2 regions of the Streptomyces sp. NPDC101225 genome follow, and region 2 is predicted to be linked to the other one. Evidence: predicted binding sites of a transcription regulator. Region 2 holds the regulator's gene; the other holds the start of a gene.
What was found. The regulator HspR, encoded in region 2, represses chaperone genes until heat shock. The targets are predictions, from matches to a motif close to TTGAGNNNNNNNNNCTCAA.

Region 1: a site for HspR is predicted at 3,074-3,092, ahead of lon (endopeptidase La). Genes of this name have one in related genera too.

Annotation. Positions count from the first base shown of each region.
Region 1 is NZ_JBIWOE010000006.1:334,842-343,886, forward strand. Features, by position in the region: gene ACIRPX_RS12110 (spermidine synthase) at 1-184, opposite strand, end outside; gene ACIRPX_RS12115 (rhomboid-like protein) at 589-1,380, shown strand; gene ACIRPX_RS12120 (sulfatase) at 1,424-2,923, opposite strand; gene lon (endopeptidase La) at 3,115-5,535, shown strand; gene ACIRPX_RS12130 (lysozyme) at 5,618-6,445, opposite strand; gene ACIRPX_RS12135 (MarR family winged helix-turn-helix transcriptional regulator) at 6,718-7,209, shown strand; gene ACIRPX_RS12140 (protein phosphatase 2C domain-containing protein) at 7,311-8,096, opposite strand; gene ACIRPX_RS12145 (nitrate- and nitrite sensing domain-containing protein) at 8,475-9,045, shown strand, end outside.
Region 2 is NZ_JBIWOE010000021.1:5,707-14,751, forward strand. Features, by position in the region: gene dnaK (molecular chaperone DnaK) at 1-725, shown strand, start outside; gene grpE (nucleotide exchange factor GrpE) at 722-1,387, shown strand; gene dnaJ (molecular chaperone DnaJ) at 1,421-2,599, shown strand; gene ACIRPX_RS26645 (heat shock protein transcriptional repressor HspR) at 2,605-3,054, shown strand; gene ACIRPX_RS26650 (sugar ABC transporter substrate-binding protein) at 3,273-4,391, shown strand; gene ACIRPX_RS26655 (LuxR C-terminal-related transcriptional regulator) at 4,714-5,763, shown strand; gene ACIRPX_RS26660 (LuxR C-terminal-related transcriptional regulator) at 5,726-6,712, opposite strand; gene ACIRPX_RS26665 (helix-turn-helix transcriptional regulator) at 6,733-7,677, opposite strand; gene ACIRPX_RS26670 (hypothetical protein) at 8,072-8,407, shown strand; gene ACIRPX_RS26675 (pyridoxamine 5'-phosphate oxidase family protein) at 8,556-8,969, opposite strand.

The DNA of each region.
Region 1 (9,045 bases), on a different contig from region 2:
GGGGGCCCAGGGCGTCGCGCGCGGCGTCGACGAGCAGCCGCTCCGAGCGGCCGTCGGAGGTGTCCATCAGGAAGCAGCCGTTGGCGATGATCTGCAGCAACGCGCCGTGCCGGCGCAGCACGACCTCGCCGTACGGTCCCTCGCGACGGTCCAGGACCACAGGGGTGTCGTAGGTGGCGGTCATGGCCCCATCCTGCCCGAACCGGCGGGTGCGGCCCGGGGAATTTCCGGGAGGCGCCCGGGGGCCGGGACGGGTGCGGCGCGCACCTCACGCGGGCGCCGCCCGTGCCCGCGACGGCAGCGGCGGGAGGCCCGCGGGGCTGGTGAAGGGCGCGTGGGGGCCGCCGGGGCCGCGCATGACCCGTTCGTGGGACACGGGTGCGGATGCGCCGCGGTCCACGGTGGTATGCGCGGCCCACGCCGGGCGGGCGATCCCGCTCCGGCCCCGAGCCGCCCGCGGACGCGCGGGAGGCGGGGCGCACCGGAAGCCTGAGAGGTTGCTGAGAATCGGCTCCCGCGTGGTGTCGGTCACAGACACCGGCTCCCGCGGTTGCGAAGGGTGGTGCGCGACGGAAGGAGCGCCTCACCGTGGAACCCACCGCGACGGCCGGACCCGACCCCTCGGCCGCGCCCCTTCCCGAGGTGTCCGCGCTCCTGGACGGGGTGCCGCGTCAGCGCGGCGGCCCGGACCGGCCCGGCACCCTCGCGCCCGCCCCGCTCACCCGGGCCCTGTGCCGCGCCCGGCGCCTGCTGCCGACGCCCGCCGGCACGCCGTTCACCTTCGGCTACGCGGCCGTCCTGGCCCTGACCTCGCTGTTCGGCGCGTACGCCGACCCCTCGCTGGTGCACTCCCTGCACCAGGCGTCCAGCACCGATGTGGCGCATCTGCTGGAGTCGCCCGCGCTGGTCCTGCTGGCGAGCGCCCTGTGGGTCGCGGGCGGGCTCGTCTCGCCGTACGTCGTCTGCTTCCTGCTCGTCCTGACCGCCCTGGAGCGGCGGACGGGCGGGGCGCGCGCGGCGGTCGTCTTCCTCGCCGGGCACGTTCTCGCCACCCTCGTGACCGAGGGCACCGTCGGCCTCGCGGTCCTGGTGGGCCATCTCCCCGACAGCTCCCTGCACCGCCTCGACTACGGCATCAGCTTCGGCGTCGCCGCCGCCGTGGGCGCCCTCGCGGGACTGCTCGGGCCGTGGCTGCGCCTGCCGCTGCTGGTCCTGTTCGGCGGCATGCTGGTGCGGAGCCTGATCGGGTTCACCGACCCGATGACCGGCTGGGGCCATCTGATCGCGCTGGCGACGGGCGTCGCGACCTGGCCGCTGGTCAGGCGCTGGTACCGGGAGACTCGGGCCGCCCGCCTGCCGAAGCCCCGCCCCGGAGGCTGAGCACCCGGCCCGGGTGAGCCGTCATCACCCCGTCACATCGTGATCAGTACGCCTGGGAAGCCGCCCCGCGTGCCGCGGCCAGACTCCGGGCCAGCGCCGGGACGCCGAGCGTGCGCTCCCGCTCCTCGTCCGCACCGTGCAGCAGATTGCCGAGCTGCCAGGGGTCCCGGGCGAGGTCGTAGTACTCCCGGAACAGCACCTTCCCGTCTCCGGTGGGGCGGCCGTCGCGGTCCAGGCGTGTCCGGTAGTACTCGGTGTACTGGTCCGTCCTGCCGATGGACGACGCCCAGGTGTGGATCGGCTGCCGGTCCTGCCGGTTCCACCACCACTCGGCGAGCAGCCGGTCGCGGTCGTTGCCCCGGTCGAGCAGCGAGTGGCCGTCGTGCGGGGTGTCCGGGGCGAGGCCCGCCGCGGCCAGGAAGGTGGGCGCGATGTCGACGAGGCCGGTGAGCCGGTCGTCGCCGCCCGAGCCGAGGCCGCCCGCCGGCCAGGACAGGCGGAAGGGCACCTCCAGGCTCGGACGGTACGGCACCGACTTGCGCAGCCAGCCGTGGTCGCCCCAGCACAGGCCGTGGTCGCTGGTGAACAGCACCAGGGTGTTCTCCAACTGGCCGAGCGAGCGCAGCTTCGCGCGGAAGTCGTGCATCGCGTCGTCCACGGACAGCAGGGTGCGCAGCTGACGTGCGCGCAGGGCGCGGCCCTGGGCGAAGGAGTGGTGCGCCGCGCGCAGGAACGGCGGCTTGTCGGCCTTGTCGCGCTCGAACACGGAGGGCCGCCCGTCCCAGCCGGGCACGCGCGTGCGGGCGTACCGCCGCTCCGGGACGTTCAGCTCGTGCGCGCTGCGCGTGGCCACGTACGCGAACCACGGCCGCCGGTCCACGCGGGACTTCTCGATGAAGGCCAGGGCGCGGTCCCTGATCACGGTGGTGTTGTAGCCGGGAATGTTCCGGACGGTCCCGCCGTCGTTGTAGTGGCCGTCGTAGTACGCCACCGGCTCCTGGAGCAGCCACTCGTCGAAGTGCGGCGGGTTGTCGCCGGTGTGCCAGTAGTTGAGGTACTTGCCGAACAGACCCGTGCGGTAGCCGGCCGCCCGCAGCCGCCGCTGCACGGTGGTGTGCTGGTCGAGGTGGTAGGGGTGCCGGGTGTCGAGGACGCCGTGGTGGTGGGCGTACCGGCCCGACATGATCGAGGCGCGCGAGGGGGCGCACAGCGGGGTGTTGGCGTACGCCCGCCCGAAGGTGACGCCCTGTCCGCCCAGCCAGTCGAGCGTCCTGGGAGTCGCCCAGTCCGTCTCCTTGGGCTGGTCGTCCGTCAGCACCAGGAGGATGTTGGGCCGGTCGTCGGAGCGGGGCCGCCGGTGCGGTGTCGGCGGGGCGGCCGGCCCGGCCGCGACGGCGTTGCGTGCGGCGGCGGTCGGCGGGGCCGCCGCGTCGTCGAGTCCCGTCCCCCGCGCCACCAGCGGCACGGCGGCCCCCGCCGCCACCACCGCGCTCCCGGCGATCACCGCACGCCGTGCGGGCCCCCGTCGCTGCTCCTCGCCCATCGGCTTCCCCAAGTCCCCCGTCGGTCCGTCGTACGAGCTTGCCGTGTGCCGTGCCTGCCTGTGAACGGCGGCACGCAAGTCTCCCGCGGGTCCGTGATCGCTGACAGCGAACGGCGCGGAATCCCGGGAACAACCGCGCCGCGCCAAGCATTGAGTCGGCATAACTCAACTTGACTGCCGAAGGGGAGATCATGGCTTCGACGTCCGCATCGCTCACCCTGCCCGTGCTGCCGCTCGACGACGAGGTGGTACTCCCTGGCATGGTGGTGCCGCTGGACCTGAACGACGCCGACGTACGCGCCGCGGTGGAGGCCGCCCAGGCCGCCGCCCGGTCGGAGCCGGGAAAGCCGAGGGTCCTGCTCGTTCCACGTGTCGACGGGACGTACCCGAGCACCGGAGTGCTCGGCACGGTCGAGCAGGTGGGCCGGCTGGCCGACGGTGACCCGGGCGCCCTGATCCGCGGCCGCGGCCGGGTGCAGATCGGTGCCGGCACCACCGGGCCGGGTGCGGCGCTGTGGGTCGAGGGGACGAGGATCGACGAGAGCGTGCCCGAGCCGCTGCCCGGTCACGTCACCGAACTGGTCAAGGAGTACAAGGCCCTCGCCACCGCCTGGCTGCGCAAGCGCGGCGCCTGGCAGGTCGTGGACCGGGTGCAGGCCATCGACGACGTGTCCCAGCTGGCCGACAACTCCGGCTACTCGCCCTTCCTGACCACCGAGCAGAAGATCGAACTGCTGGAGACGGCCGACCCGGTCGCCCGTCTCAAGCTCGCCACCCAGCAGCTGCGCGACCACCTGGCCGAGCAGGACGTGGCCGAGACCATCGCCAAGGACGTCCAGGAGGGCGTCGACAAGCAGCAGCGGGAGTTCCTGCTGCGCCGTCAGCTCGAAGCCGTCCGCAAGGAACTGCGCGACCTGAACGGCGAGGGCAAGGACTCCGCCGAGGAGTCCGACGACTACCGCGCCCGGGTCGAGGCCGCCGACCTGCCGGAAACGGTCCGGGAGGCCGCCCTCAAGGAGGTCGACAAGCTGGAGCGGTCCAGCGACCAGTCGCCCGAGGGCTCCTGGATCCGCACCTGGCTGGACACCGTCCTCGAACTGCCGTGGAACGACCGGACCGAGGACGCCTACGACATCCAGGGCGCCAAGGCCGTCCTGGACGCCGAGCACGCGGGCCTGGAGGACGTCAAGGAGCGGATCACCGAGTACCTGGCGGTGCGCAAGCGCCGTACCGACCGCGGTCTCGGCGTCATCGGCGGCCGGCGCGGCGGCGCCGTGCTGGCCCTCGTCGGCCCGCCCGGCGTCGGCAAGACCTCGCTCGGCGAGTCCGTCGCGCACGCCATGGGCCGCAAGTTCGTCCGTGTCGCCCTCGGCGGCGTCCGCGACGAGGCCGAGATCCGCGGCCACCGCCGTACGTACGTCGGCGCGCTGCCCGGCCGGATCGTGCGCGCGATCAAGGAGGCCGGTTCGATGAACCCGGTCGTCCTGCTCGACGAGATCGACAAGGTGGGCTCCGACTTCCGGGGCGACCCGGCGGCCGCCCTGCTGGAGGTCCTGGACCCGGCGCAGAACCACACCTTCCGCGACCACTACCTGGAGGTCGAGCTCGATCTGTCGGACGTCGTGTTCCTCGCCACCGCGAACGTCCTGGAGGCAATCCCCGAGGCCCTCCTCGACCGTATGGAACTCGTGCGCCTGGACGGATACACCGAGGACGAGAAGGTCGTCATCGCCCGCGACCACCTGCTGCCGCGCCAGCTGGAGCGGGCGGGCCTGGACAAGGACGAGGTGACCCTGGAGGAGAGCGCGCTGCGCAAGCTCGCCGGCGAGTACACGCGCGAGGCGGGCGTGCGCACCCTGGAGCGCTCGATCGCCCGGCTGCTGCGCAAGGTCGCGGCGCAGCACGAACTGGGGGGCCGGGAACTGCCGTTCACGATCACGGACGCCGACCTGCGCTCCCTGATCGGACGGCCGCACCACGTCCCGGAGTCCGCGCAGGACCCGGCGGAGCGCCGGACGGCGGTGCCGGGCGTGGCGACGGGCCTCGCGGTGACCGGCGCCGGCGGCGACGTCCTCTTCGTGGAGGCATCCCTCGCCGACCCGGAGACGGGCGCGGCGGGCCTGACCCTCACCGGTCAGCTGGGCGACGTCATGAAGGAGTCGGCGCAGATCGCGCTGAGCTTCCTGCGCAGCCACGGCGCCGAGCTGGAGCTGCCGGTCGCGGACCTGAAGGACCGCGGCGTGCACATCCACTTCCCGGCGGGCGCGGTCCCGAAGGACGGCCCGAGCGCCGGCATCACGATGACGACGGCGCTGGCGTCGCTGCTGTCGGGCCGGCTGGTCCGTACGGACGTGGCGATGACCGGTGAGGTCTCGCTGACCGGCCGGGTGCTGCCGATCGGCGGCGTGAAGCAGAAGCTGCTCGCCGCGCACCGCGCCGGGGTGACGACCGTGATCGTCCCCAAGCGCAACGAGGCCGACCTGGACGACGTGCCGGCCGAGGTGCTGGACAAGCTCGACGTCCACGCCGTGACCGACGTCCGCCAGGTCCTGGAGCTGGCGCTCGCGCCCGCCACGAGCGAGGCGGCGCCGGAGGTTCCGGTGGCGGCGTGACGGACGCCATCGGATGAGGGAAGGCCCAAGTCCCGTGAGGGAGGCTTGGGCCTTCTTCTCGTGCCGGCCGTCCGGCCGCGCGTCAGCCGTTGGCCAGGGCGACGACCCGGTCGAGGGCGCCGTTGAACTTGTCGTGGTCGCCCACGGTCGGACCGGACGAGGTGTACTGCCACATCGTGTAGTAGCCCCAGCCGGCCGGCAGCGTCCCCACGGTCGACGCGTACCGGGCGATCCACAGCGGGTTGGCGGAGGCGAAGCCGCCGTAGTTGCCGGTGCACTCGGTCCACCAGCTGGTGGCCGTGTAGATCACCGCGTCCCGTCCCGTGCGGGCCTTGTAGGTGTTCAGGAAGTCGGCGATCCAGCCGACCATGGAGGCGGCCGACTTGCCGTAGCACGCGGCGCCGTAGGGGTTCCACTCGATGTCGAGGACGCCGGGGAGGGTCTTGCCGTCCCTGGACCAGCCGCCGCCGTGGTCGACGAAGTAGTTGGCCTGGGTCGCGCCGCTGGTGGTGTCGGGGGTGGCGAAGTGGTACGCGCCGCGGATCATCCCGACGTTGTACGAGCCGTTGTACTGCTGGGCGAAGTAGGGGTTCGTGTAGTACGTCCCCTCGGTCGCCTTGGCGTAGGCCCACTTGACCCCGCTGCTCCACAGGGTCGACCAGGCGACGTTGCCCTGGTAGCCGGAGACGTCGACGCCCTCGGTCTGGGTGGCGTCGGCGGAGGAGGGGGCGCCGGCGCTGCCGTCGTGGGCGGCGACGCCCATGCCCATGCGGGCGGAGCCGCGGGCGGGGGTGCCCGCCGCGGAGGCGGGGCCGGCGGGGGCGGCGAGGACGAGTGAGAGGGCGGCGAGCAGGAGTCCGGCGAGCAAGGGGCGCCGGGGGTGTACCGGTCCGGGTCTGTGCACGGGCATGGCGTGCCTCCGAAAGCTCGGTGATGCTGTGGGGGAGGGCGCCCGCACGGCGGGAGTGCCGGGGCCGTACGGGGCCGTGGCCCGGCCATCGACAGTGATGGCGTGGGCATGTCATTCGGTGCCTGGTATCGAAGCTACGCACGTAGAAGAGTGCGTGGAAGAGGGGCCGGAGGCTGCCGTTGGTCTAGCCCTGCGAAATACTTGGGGAGCTGCGGCAACGGCGTGGTCTGGCGGAAACTTTCAGGTTCAGGAAAACCGAGGCAGGGACTGACGTGCACGAAGGCGAAAACGGGGACGAGCGCCGACTCCCGGTGGAAACGTCACCGAGTGGTGCAGACCAGGAATACCTGTCCCTGGAACGCGAGTTGACGATCCTCTTCCGGCGCGCCCGAGCCAACCAGGGGGAGATGGCCCGCGAAGTGCACCCCGATCTGGAGTCGTCGGCGTACGGCCTGCTGATCCGCCTCGACGAGTGCGGGCGTCAGCGCGCCACGGAACTCGCCGCCTACATCGGGGTCGGCAAGGCCACCATGTCCCGCCAGCTGCGCGCCCTGGAGGACCTCGGCCTGGTCGCCCGCGAACCCGACCCCGCCGACGGCCGCGCCTGGCTGGTCCACCTCACGGACGAGGGCCACGACCGCGTCCGCAAGGTCCGCGACGCCCGCCGTGCCCGCTACGTCAGCCAGCTCAACCACTGGGACCGCCACGAGGTCGCGGAACTGGCCCGCCTGCTGAGCCGGTTGAACCGGGGCATGGAGAAGTAGGGGAAGCAGGGGACGGGGAGGCGTCACGTCCCCGGGTCTCGGATGCGGGCCACGGGTCCGGGCCACGGGTCCGCCTCACGGCCCCGGGGTGCCGCTCGGCGTCACCACCCCACCCACACCACCGTCGCGTCGTCGTGCGTCTTGCTCCGGCGCAGGAACACCCGTTCCGTGTCGGCGGATTCCAGGGCCCGGACCCGCTGGACCAGGGCGCGGGCCCCCTCCTTGCGGAGAAGGCGGACGCAGTCCTCCCAGGTGCCCTCGTGGAACCTCTCCACCCAGCGGGTGGCGCCGTCGGTGAGCGCCGCGAGGGCGCGCACCTCCCGGCGGGGAAGCGAGCCCGTGACGGCCCGCTCCGCGACCGCCGGATCCGCCGCCGCCGTGAAGAAGCCGCCCTCCCGGTTGCGGACGGTCGAGTCCACGATCGCGTCCGTGGCCAGGGACGAGCGCGGCAGGCGGGAGAGACGGTCGTCGAGTACCGCCGTCACCGAGCCCCGCGGCGACTCCAGGAGCAGCGCGGAGTCGGAGAGGACCAGGTGATCCACGGTCTCCGTCCCCCAGCGCGCCAGGACCACCGTTGCCTGTGGGGTGCGTGGGTGAGAAAGGTCACAGGTGGCGGAATGTGCTGCGGCTGTGCGGGCGATGGCGCGGGAAAGGGCCTCGGCCAGCGGAACATCAGGGAGGGAAACGGTCAGTTCGGTCAGCGCCCCGCCCAGTCGCGCGACATACCAGGGAACGGAATGCAGACAGCCCGTCCCGCCGCGCGGTGGCGTCACTCCGTCCAGTACGACGACGGCGCCGCCCTGGCCGGAAGCGGGCAGCGCGACAGCCGCGAAGTCCTCGTTGGGGCGGGCCGGATCACCGGGCTCCGAAACAACCTCCGTATGCATTCGGCCAGTCTGCACGACGTCTTCACAAGGTTCGCGAAAGGCTGACACTGCTGGCCCCATGGGCGCACTCGCGCAGGTCAGCCGTCTGATTTGCGGGGGAATCCGTTGGTCCGGGAATGCGTGTCGGCGAATACTGCCACCGTCTCGCGCGGACGTCCAACCGGCCCGCCGCGCACGGTCGCTGCGCGCGCCCCGGAAACTTGCTCGCCAACTCCCCTCCGATGTTCACTCCTTCGGGTGGCGGGTCAGGTGATGCTCGGCCACTGCCCACCGGCACTGGGAGGGTCGGGGACCGTACCGAGGGAGCGCACGGTCGGCGCGAGTTGACGGAGCGTCACCCGGGCCCATGAGTATCACGAGTCAGGAATGCGAGCACCGGTGCAGAAGACGCGGCCTCGTCGCACAGGCAAGCAGACGGACCCCGTAACGGAAGCGGAGCGCACGCCCGGCAGCAGCACCACCACCGGCAAGGGCCGCCCCACACACGTCCGCAACCGCCTGGTCGTCGCCGTGGCCGTGGTGGCCGCGGCCATCGCCGGTGCGGGACTTCCCTCCGTCCTCGCCGCCTCCGGGCAGCTCTCCGACTCCCAGGACCTGGCGACGCTGGCCGGGCAGACCCAGAACGCCCTCGTCCTCGCCCACTCGCTGGCCGACGAGCGGGACGAGGTGACCTCGTACATCGCCGCCGGCCGCCCCAAGTCCAAGGCGCCCGGCGAGCAGGCGAGCGCACGCGTCGACCGCCAGGTCGAGGAGCTGCTGAACGACCCGGACATCTCCTCGTCCCTGCGCGGCGACCTCGACGGCATCGCCGCCCTGCGCCGCTCCGCGCTCACCGGCAAGAGCAGCGCCCTGCAGACGCACGGGGAGTACTCGGCGGCCATCACCGAACTGCACCGGCTCGCCGAGCGGTTGGCGGAGCAGATGCCGCCCCGCGCCGGCTCGGGCGCCC
Region 2 (9,045 bases):
AGGGCGGCATCATGACCAAGCTCATCGAGCGGAACACGACGATCCCGACCAAGCGGTCCGAGATCTTCACCACCGCCGAGGACAACCAGCCCTCCGTGCAGATCCAGGTCTACCAGGGCGAGCGCGAGATCGCGGCGTACAACAAGAAGCTCGGGATGTTCGAGCTGACCGGTCTGCCGCCGGCCCCGCGCGGTGTCCCCCAGATCGAGGTCGCCTTCGACATCGACGCCAACGGCATCATGCACGTGACCGCGAAGGACCTGGGCACGGGCAAGGAGCAGAAGATGACCGTCACCGGCGGCTCCTCGCTGCCGAAGGACGAGGTCGACCGGATGCGCCAGGAGGCCGAGAAGTACGCGGAGGAGGACCACGCCCGCCGCGAGGCCGCCGAGAGCCGCAACCAGGGCGAGCAGCTCGTCTACCAGACGGAGAAGTTCCTCAAGGACAACGAGGACAAGGTCCCGGGCGAGATCAAGACCGAGGTCGAGGCGTCCGTCGAGGAGCTGAAGTCCGCGCTCAAGGGCGAGGACACCGCCGAGATCCGCACCGCCACCGAGAAGGTCGCGGCCGTCTCGCAGAAGCTGGGCCAGGCCATGTACGCCGACGCCCAGGCCGCCCAGGCCGCCGGTGGCGGCGAGTCCGCCGGCGCCGAGGCCCCGAAGGCCGACGACGACGTCGTGGACGCCGAGATCGTGGACGACGAGCGCAAGGACGGTGCCGCGTGACGGAGGAGACCCCGGGCTTCGAAGAGAAGCCCGACGTCCCCTCCGGCGCCACACCTGACGACGCCGAGCCGAAGGCCGCCTCCCCCTCCACGGGGGAGGGGGCGGCCCCGGCCGGGGACGCAGCAGTACAGATCGCCGGTCTGACGGCCCAGCTGGACCAGGTACGTACGGCGCTCGGTGAGCGCACGGCGGACCTCCAGCGGCTCCAGGCCGAGTTCCAGAACTACCGCCGCCGTGTGGAGCGGGACCGGATCACGGTCAAGGAGATCGCCATCGCGAATCTTCTGACCGAGCTCCTGCCCGTGCTCGACGACATCGGCCGCGCGCGGGAACACGGCGAACTCGTCGGCGGATTCAAGTCCGTGGCGGAGTCGCTGGAGACCGTGGCGGCGAAGATGGGTCTGCAGCAGTTCGGCAAGGAGGGCGAGCCCTTCGACCCGACGATCCACGAGGCCCTGATGCACAGCTACGCACCGGACGTCACCGAGACGACGTGCGTGGCGATTCTGCAGCCCGGGTATCGCATCGGCGAGCGCACCATCCGCCCCGCGCGGGTGGCCGTGGCCGAGCCCCAGCCGGGGGCGCAGACCGTCAAGCCGGAGTCCCAGGACTCCGCCGAGGCGGCCGACGACAAGGAGAGCGGTGGCCCGGACGAGGGCTGAGCTTGAACCGATGAGAAAGGAGGGGCGTCGAGGATGAGCACCAAGGACTTCATCGAGAAGGACTACTACAAGGTCCTCGGCGTCCCCAAGGACGCCACCGAGGCCGAGATCAAGAAGGCGTACCGGAAGCTCGCCCGCGAGTTCCACCCGGACGCCAACAAGGGCAACGCCAAGGCCGAGGAGCGCTTCAAGGAGATCTCCGAGGCGAACGACGTTCTCGGCGATCCCAAGAAGCGCAAGGAGTACGACGAGGCGCGCGCCCTGTTCGGCAACGGCGGCTTCCGCCCGGGGCCGGGCGGCAGCAGCGGCTCGTTCAACTTCGACCTGGGCGACCTCTTCGGAGGCGGCACTCAGGGCGGGAGCGGCTCCGGAGGCTTCGGCGGCGGGATCGGTGACGTCTTCGGGGGCCTGTTCAACCGCGGCAGCTCCGGCACCACCCGGGTGCAGCCGCGGCGCGGCCAGGACATCGACACCGAGGTCAGCCTCAGCTTCACCGAGGCGATCGAGGGGGCGACGGTCCCGCTGCGCATGTCGTCGCAGGCGCCCTGCAAGGCCTGTTCCGGCACCGGCGACGCCAACGGCAACCCCCGGGTCTGCCCGACGTGCGTCGGCACCGGACAGGTGGCGCGGGGCTCCGGCGGCGGCTTCTCCCTCACCGACCCCTGCCCGGACTGCAAGGGCCGCGGTCTGATCGCGGAGAACCCCTGCGAGGTCTGCAAGGGCTCGGGCCGCGCCAAGTCGTCCCGGACCATGCAGGTCCGCATCCCGGCCGGGGTGCAGGACGGCCAGCGCATCCGGCTGCGCGGCAAGGGCGCACCGGGTGAACGGGGCGGACCGGCGGGCGACTTGTACGTCACGGTCCATGTGTCCGCGCACCCCGTGTTCGGCCGCAAGGGCGACAACCTGACCGTGACCGTCCCGGTGACGTTCGCCGAGGCGGGCCTCGGCGGCGAGGTCAGAGTGCCCACCCTGGGCGGCCCGCCCGTCACCCTGAAGCTGCCGCCGGGTACGCCCAACGGCCGCACCATGCGCGCCCGGGGCAAGGGCGCGGTCCGCAAGGACGGCACCCGCGGCGACCTCCTGGTCACCGTCGAGGTGAGTGTCCCGAAGGACGTGACGGGGAAGGCTCGTGACGCGCTCGAGGCGTATCGCGAGGCAACCGCGGGTGAGGACCCGCGGGCGGAGCTGTTCCAGGCCGCGAAGGGAGCTTGACACAGATGGACGGCCGTCGACGCAATCCGTACGAACTGACCGAGGAAACCCCGGTCTACGTCATCTCGGTGGCGGCCCAGCTCTCCGGCCTGCACCCGCAGACCCTGCGCCAGTACGACCGCCTCGGCCTGGTCTCGCCCGACCGCACACCGGGCCGCGGCCGTCGTTACTCGGCCCGCGACATCGAACTGCTGCGCACCGTCCAGCAGTTGTCGCAGGACGAGGGCATCAACCTGGCCGGCATCAAGCGGATCATCGAACTGGAGAACCAGGTCGCCGCGCTCCAGCAGCGTGTCGCCGAACTCCAGACGGCGGTCGAGGGCGCGGCGGCGGCCATGCAGCAGCGCGAGGCGGCGGTGCACGCGTCGTACCGCCGCGACCTGGTGCCGTACCAGGAGGTGCAGCAGACCAGCGCGCTGGTGGTCTGGCGGCCGAAGCGGCAGCAGTCCGACTGAGGCGTTCGGGCGGCGTTCCGTCACGTCGCGGCAGGGGCCCGGAGACATTCCGGGCCCCTGCCGCGTGTGCGGGCACCGGTCGCCTTGCGTCACAAGGCCGAGCGAACTCTAACGTTGACGTCTCATTACCTGGTTATTCCTTGACGATCGTGTGAAGAAAGCGTTGGCTTCCTTCACCTGGGACGCCATATGCACCCTTGTTCGGAAGGTCAACAGAAGTGAACACCCGCATCCGTCGTACCGCCCTCTGCGTGGCAGTAGCCGCGACAAGCCTGTCACTTGCCTCCTGCGGCGTGCTGAACGTCTCGGGCGACAGCAGTTCGGCGAGTCCCACCAAGGGCAACGACGTCACGATCGGGCTGCTGCTGCCGGAGACGGCCAACACCAGGTACGAGAACTTCGACTACCCCATCATCAAGAGGCAGGTCGCCGCCCTGACGAAGGACCAGGGCCGGGTCGCCTACGCCAACGCGGACCAGAAGGCGGACAAGCAGGCGGACCAGATGCAGAAGATGATCGACGACAAGGTCGACATCATCCTGCTGGACGCCGTGGACTCGCACGCCATCGCCGGCGAGGTGCAGAAGGCCAAGGACGCCGGTATCCCGGTCATCGCCTACGACCGGCTGGCCGAGGGCCCGATCGACGCGTACATCTCCTTCGACAACGAGCTCGTCGGCGAGGTGCAGGGCCGCTCGCTGCTGGAAGCGCTGGGCAGCGACGTCAGCACCTCCGACAAGATCGTGATGATGAACGGCTCGCCCACCGACCCGAACGCCAAGCAGTTCAAGGCGGGCGCGATGTCCGAGCTCAAGGGCAAGGTGACGATCGCCCAGTCCTTCGACACCAAGGACTGGGACCCGAAGAACGCCGAGTCCAACATGTCCGACGCGATCAAGGCGATCGGCAAGGACAACATCGCGGGCGTCTACTCCGCCAACGACGGCATGGCCGGAGGCATCGTCAAGGCCCTGGAGGACGCGGGCGTCTCCCACCTGCCGCCGATCACCGGGCAGGACGCGGAACTGACCGCCGTGCAGCGGATCGTCGCGGGCGAGCAGTACATGAGCATCTACAAGTCCTACCCGGACGAAGCCCAGGCGGCCGCGCAGATGGCCGTCGACAAGGTGCAGGGCAAGGACATCGAGTTCGACGCGCTGACCCAGGACACGGTCGACAGCCCGACGAACAAGGACATTCCCGCGCAGCTCGTCACCGTCACCGCCCTGACGAAGAAGAACATCAAGTCGACGGTGGTCGCCGACGGCATCCACAAGATCTCGGAGATCTGCACCTCGAAGTACGCCTCGGAGTGCGCGGCCATCGGGCTGAAGTAGGACGCCGGCACGAGACGTTCCGCCTTTGCGGACGCGACCGTTGCGGGGGCCGCCGTGAAGGATCACGGCGGCCCCCGGGCGCATCCCCGGCCCCTACGTGATCCGGCCGCCGTCCGGCCGCCGACCGTGCGCGGCCGCCGTCCGGACACCGCTCCGCCTCCCGGACCGTCAGCTTGTTGCAATGCGGCAGGAGGAGGACCGTACAAAGCGGGAGTTACGGGCGTTTAACGACCGTGACCCCGGGCCCAGCCGTGTTGCGGAGCCGGTCCCGTCCGCGCATAGTTGCGCTGCGAAGGCGGCGAAACCGGGGGTGGGATGGGCGATGGCCGGGCACGGGACGGAGGAGCATCCACACGGTGCCGACCGACTGTGCGAGGCCGGGGAGCGCGTGTACTCCCGGGCCGTACGGCGGGGCCGCGTGCCGCGCCGGGAGGCCGGGCCGGTGCCGTGCCTGCTGGACCTCGCCCTGCTGCACCCGGACCCCGACGACATGGACTGGCTGGTCCCCACGTCGCCGCAGGAGGTCATGACACGGCTGCTGCGCGGCGTCTACGACGATGTCAGCGCCAGTCAGCGGCGGGTGGGCGAGGCGGTCGCCGCGGTCGAGCGGTACGCCGGCCTGGGCCCCGAGACGGAGACGGCGCCGGGCTCCGGCTCCGCGGAGGGCGCCGCGATCCGGGTCCTGGACGGGCTGTCGCGCATCCAGGCCGCGATGGACGCGGCGACCGAGGCGTGCACGACGGAGGTCATCACCGTCCAGCCCGGCGGCATCCGGCCCGAGGACGAGCTGACGGAGGGCCTGCACCGCGCGCTCACCCTGCGCGGGCGGGGCGTGCAGATGCGCGACCTGTACACGCATGTGGCCCGGCACGGCCAGGGCCTGCTCAACTACCTGGAGCTGATGGGCGGTTCGGTCGAGGCGCGCACCCTGGACGAGGTGATCGACCGGCTGATCCTGTTCGACCGCACGGTGGCGTTCATCCCGGCCAACGCGGACCGCACGCTCGCGCTGGAGCTGCGCCACCCGGCCCTGGTCGGCTACCTGGTCACGGTCTTCGAGCGGATGTGGCGGCTCGCGATCCCGCTGACCGCGCCGCTGCCCGACACCGGCATCGAGGGCATCTCCCACCGCGAGCAGTCCATCGCGGCGCTGCTGGCCGAGGGGCACCAGGACGCGGTCATCGCGGAGCGGCTCGGCATAAGCGTCCGCACGTGCCGCGCCCACATCGCCCGGCTCTCCGAGACCCTCGGCGCGGCCAGCCGCACCCAGCTCGGCGTCCGTATCGCCCAGGTGGGCCTCGACGGCCACCGTCATCCCACCGGCACCGGTCCGATCACGCTTCCCGGTCAAGAATCCCCGACCGCCCGATGAGATAGCCCAGCTGCGCCCGGCTCTCACTGCCCAGCGTGGCCGCGAGCTTGGCGATGTGCACGCGGGCGGTCCGCACGTTCATCCCGAGCCGCTCCGCGATGGCGGTGTCGGTGTGGCCCTCGACGAGGAGGGCGGCGATGGCGTGCTGCCGGGAGCTGAAGCCCGCCTGGGCGGGCGGCTGGGCGGCGCGCGGGTACATGGGCGTGGCCAGGCGCCACAGGCGGTCGAAGGCGGTGGCGAGGAAGCCGGCGATGACCGGGTGCCGGATCTCCAGGGCGAGCGTGCGGTCCGTGTTGGCGGGGATGAAGGCGACCGCGCGGTCCACGACGAGCAGGCGGTCGGTGATCTCGTCCAGCGTGCGGGCCTCCGCGTCCCCGCTCAGCTGCTCGTAGCGGGCGAGGACCGAGGGCGCGTGCCGGAGCGTGTGCTGGTACAGCGTGCGGATACGGCCGCCGCGGGTGAGGAACTCCTGGTCGCGGGCGAGGGCGTCGGCGCGCGCCGTCAGCGGTGTGCGGGTGTGGCTGATGTGCGGCTGGATGGCGAGCAGTTCGTCGTGGCCGGCGGCCATGGCCTCGGTGATGGCCCGCCCGATGCGGTCGGACCCGCTCAGCACGGCGACGGCCGCCGGGGCGCCGGTCGCGGTGAGCGCGCCGCCGATCCGCATGAGGGGGTCGAACAGGTCGGCCAGCCGGGCCTCGCGGCGCCGCTCCCGCGCGATGCGCTCCTCGCACGTGCTCAGCAGGCGGTGCAGGGCGACGGCGGGCGCGACGGGCTCCAGACGGGCCTCCTCCTCGACCGAGGGGTGCAGCAGCCCGAAGTCGAGCAGACAGGGCGTCCCGTCGGCCTCGCGGACCGGCACGTGGCCCGCGCGCAGCGCGCGTTCGTACAGCGCGGCTCCCGCGGGGCACAGCTCGTCCGGCCCGTGGTCCGGATGCGCCGCCGAGTCCATCGTGTCCCTCCCCCGCGGACTCAGGCGTCCTGCTCCAGGATCCCGGACTGCGCTATGAGAAAGCCGAGTTGGGCCCGGCTGCCGCTGCCCAGGGCCAGCGCGAGCTTGGCGATGTGGGCGCGGCAGGTGCGCACGTTCATGCCCAGCCGCCGGGCGATCGCCTCGTCGACATGGCCCTCGACCAGGAGCTTGGCGATGGAGTGCTGGATCTCGGTGATCCCGTCGGGGGCGGTCTCGTAGGGGGCGCCGGCGCTCAGCGGGACCGCGCGGGTCCACATGAACTCGAAGACCTTGATCAGGTAGCGGACGAGTCCCGGATGCCGGAGTTCGAGCGCGATCTCGCCGTCGTCGCGGGTCGGGATGAAGGCCACGGTCTCGTCGCAGATGATGAGCCGCTCGACCAGCTCGTCGATGGTGCGGTACTCCACCTTGCCGTCGGTGAACTGGGCGACGTAGGCGAGGGTTTCGGGGCTGTAGCGGGCCGGGTGCTGGTAGAGCGTGCGGATGCGGCAGCCGCGCTCGATCAGCGGCCGGTCGCGTTCCAGGGCCTTGGTGAGGGTGTGTTCCAGACGGCGGCGGCTCGGCTGGACGGTGAGCATCTCGGTGTGGCACTGGGACGTGGCAAGATCGAGCGCCGCGTTGATCCGGTCCAGGCCCTCCAGCACGGTGATCGAGTGCGTGGTCGCCGTCGACTGGGCGCTGAGGGTCATGAACGGCTCGAAAGCGTCGGCGAGTTCGATGGACAGCCGCCTGCGCTGGGTGATCTCGTTCTCGATCGGTGTGAGCCTCTGGGCAAGCGCGACCGAAGGCGGTACGGGGCGCAGCCAGTTGGGGTCGTCGGGATCGGGATGAAGCAGGGCGAACTCCATCAGGCACGGCGCGGGCTCGACATCCGCACGGGCTACGCGTCCCGTCCGGAGAGCGTTGCCGTAGAGGCGGCGTCCGTCCTCGCACAGGTCGGTCAACCCATGGGGATGTGTCCGCTTAGTCTCATTTATCACCAGATCTCCACCCCCCAGGGTCCTGAACGTGCAGGAACATGATGCATCGTTTGTGTGGCCATGACGTGCCGGAATGGGCCATCGTCGTATTCGGACGGGGGAGAGGTGACCTTCAAATGAGGACGAAGCCGACTATGCATAAGAGAATGCTTCGCTCGGCGCTTGTCGCCGCCTTCTCCGCCGTGGTGGCCCTCGGAGCGCTGAGCGGCATCGCGGGGACGAAGAGTGACGTCGCGGGGGACAGCAGCTGGAGCACCACTGCAGCCGCCCCCGGTGACAGCAGTTGGATCGTGGCGGCAAGCGTCCCCGGGGACAGCTCATGGGTTGCCCCCGCTGACAGCAGCTGGGCCGTTTCGTCATGACCACTCCACCCGACGACCGCTCCTTCCGCCGCGAAATGGCCACGGCCTACCGCTCGGGCTGGCACTTCATCGACCTTGTCACCGCGATCCCCCACTCCGGTGACTCGCTGATGGTGACCGTCTTCGGTGAGCCGGTCGTCGTCACGCGCGACGAGGACGAGGACGTACGGGCGTACCGGTGTCTGCGGCGGCCTCGGGGGGCGCCGCAGCCCGTGCGATGTGCCATCCGGTACGGAATGATCTTTGTGAATCTGGACCAACGAGACCATCGGCTGGTGGAACCGGAAACCCCCGATGTTCGGACCATCTCAGCCACCCCCCGCAGTGCCTGACGCGATTCCCCCGTCGTAACAGATCGCTCAGGTGCTTCCCCCCGCAGCGGCGTCACCGTGACCTGAACACGGTGACGCCGCTGCAGCTTTGGCGGACATTTCCCGCTATCGACCGGTTGGCTCCGTGCGCGTCCATGGCTGAAAATCATCAGGTGTTGCCCATGGCGCGGGTGAGCTCGATCTCGATCACGACGCGTGACGGGTTCGGCGACGGCGTCCGGTCGTAGCGCTCGGCGTAGCGCCGCTCGGCCTCCGCGACCCGCTCCGGCTCGGTCCGTACGACCGCCCGGCCCTCCAGGGTGGCCCACCGCCGCCCCGCCACCTGGCACACCGCGACCCGGGCGCCCTCGGGCCCCGTGGCCAGCACATGGGCCACCTTCCGGCTCGACTTGTTCGCGATCACCCGGGCGAGGCCGGCCTCCGGGTCGTAGGTGACCCCGACGGGTACGACGTGCGGGCTGCCGTCCGGGCGCGGAGTCGTCAGTGTGCACAGGTGCCGCTCCCGCCAGAAGCCGAGATACGAGGCGCCGGGGGCACCGGGGTCCTGGGTGTACGTAGCCATGTCCTGGAAGGTAGCCGGAAGTCGCCGATCTCGCCCTTGAGTGGAATAGACTCAACTTTGTGTACGCTGGTCAAGT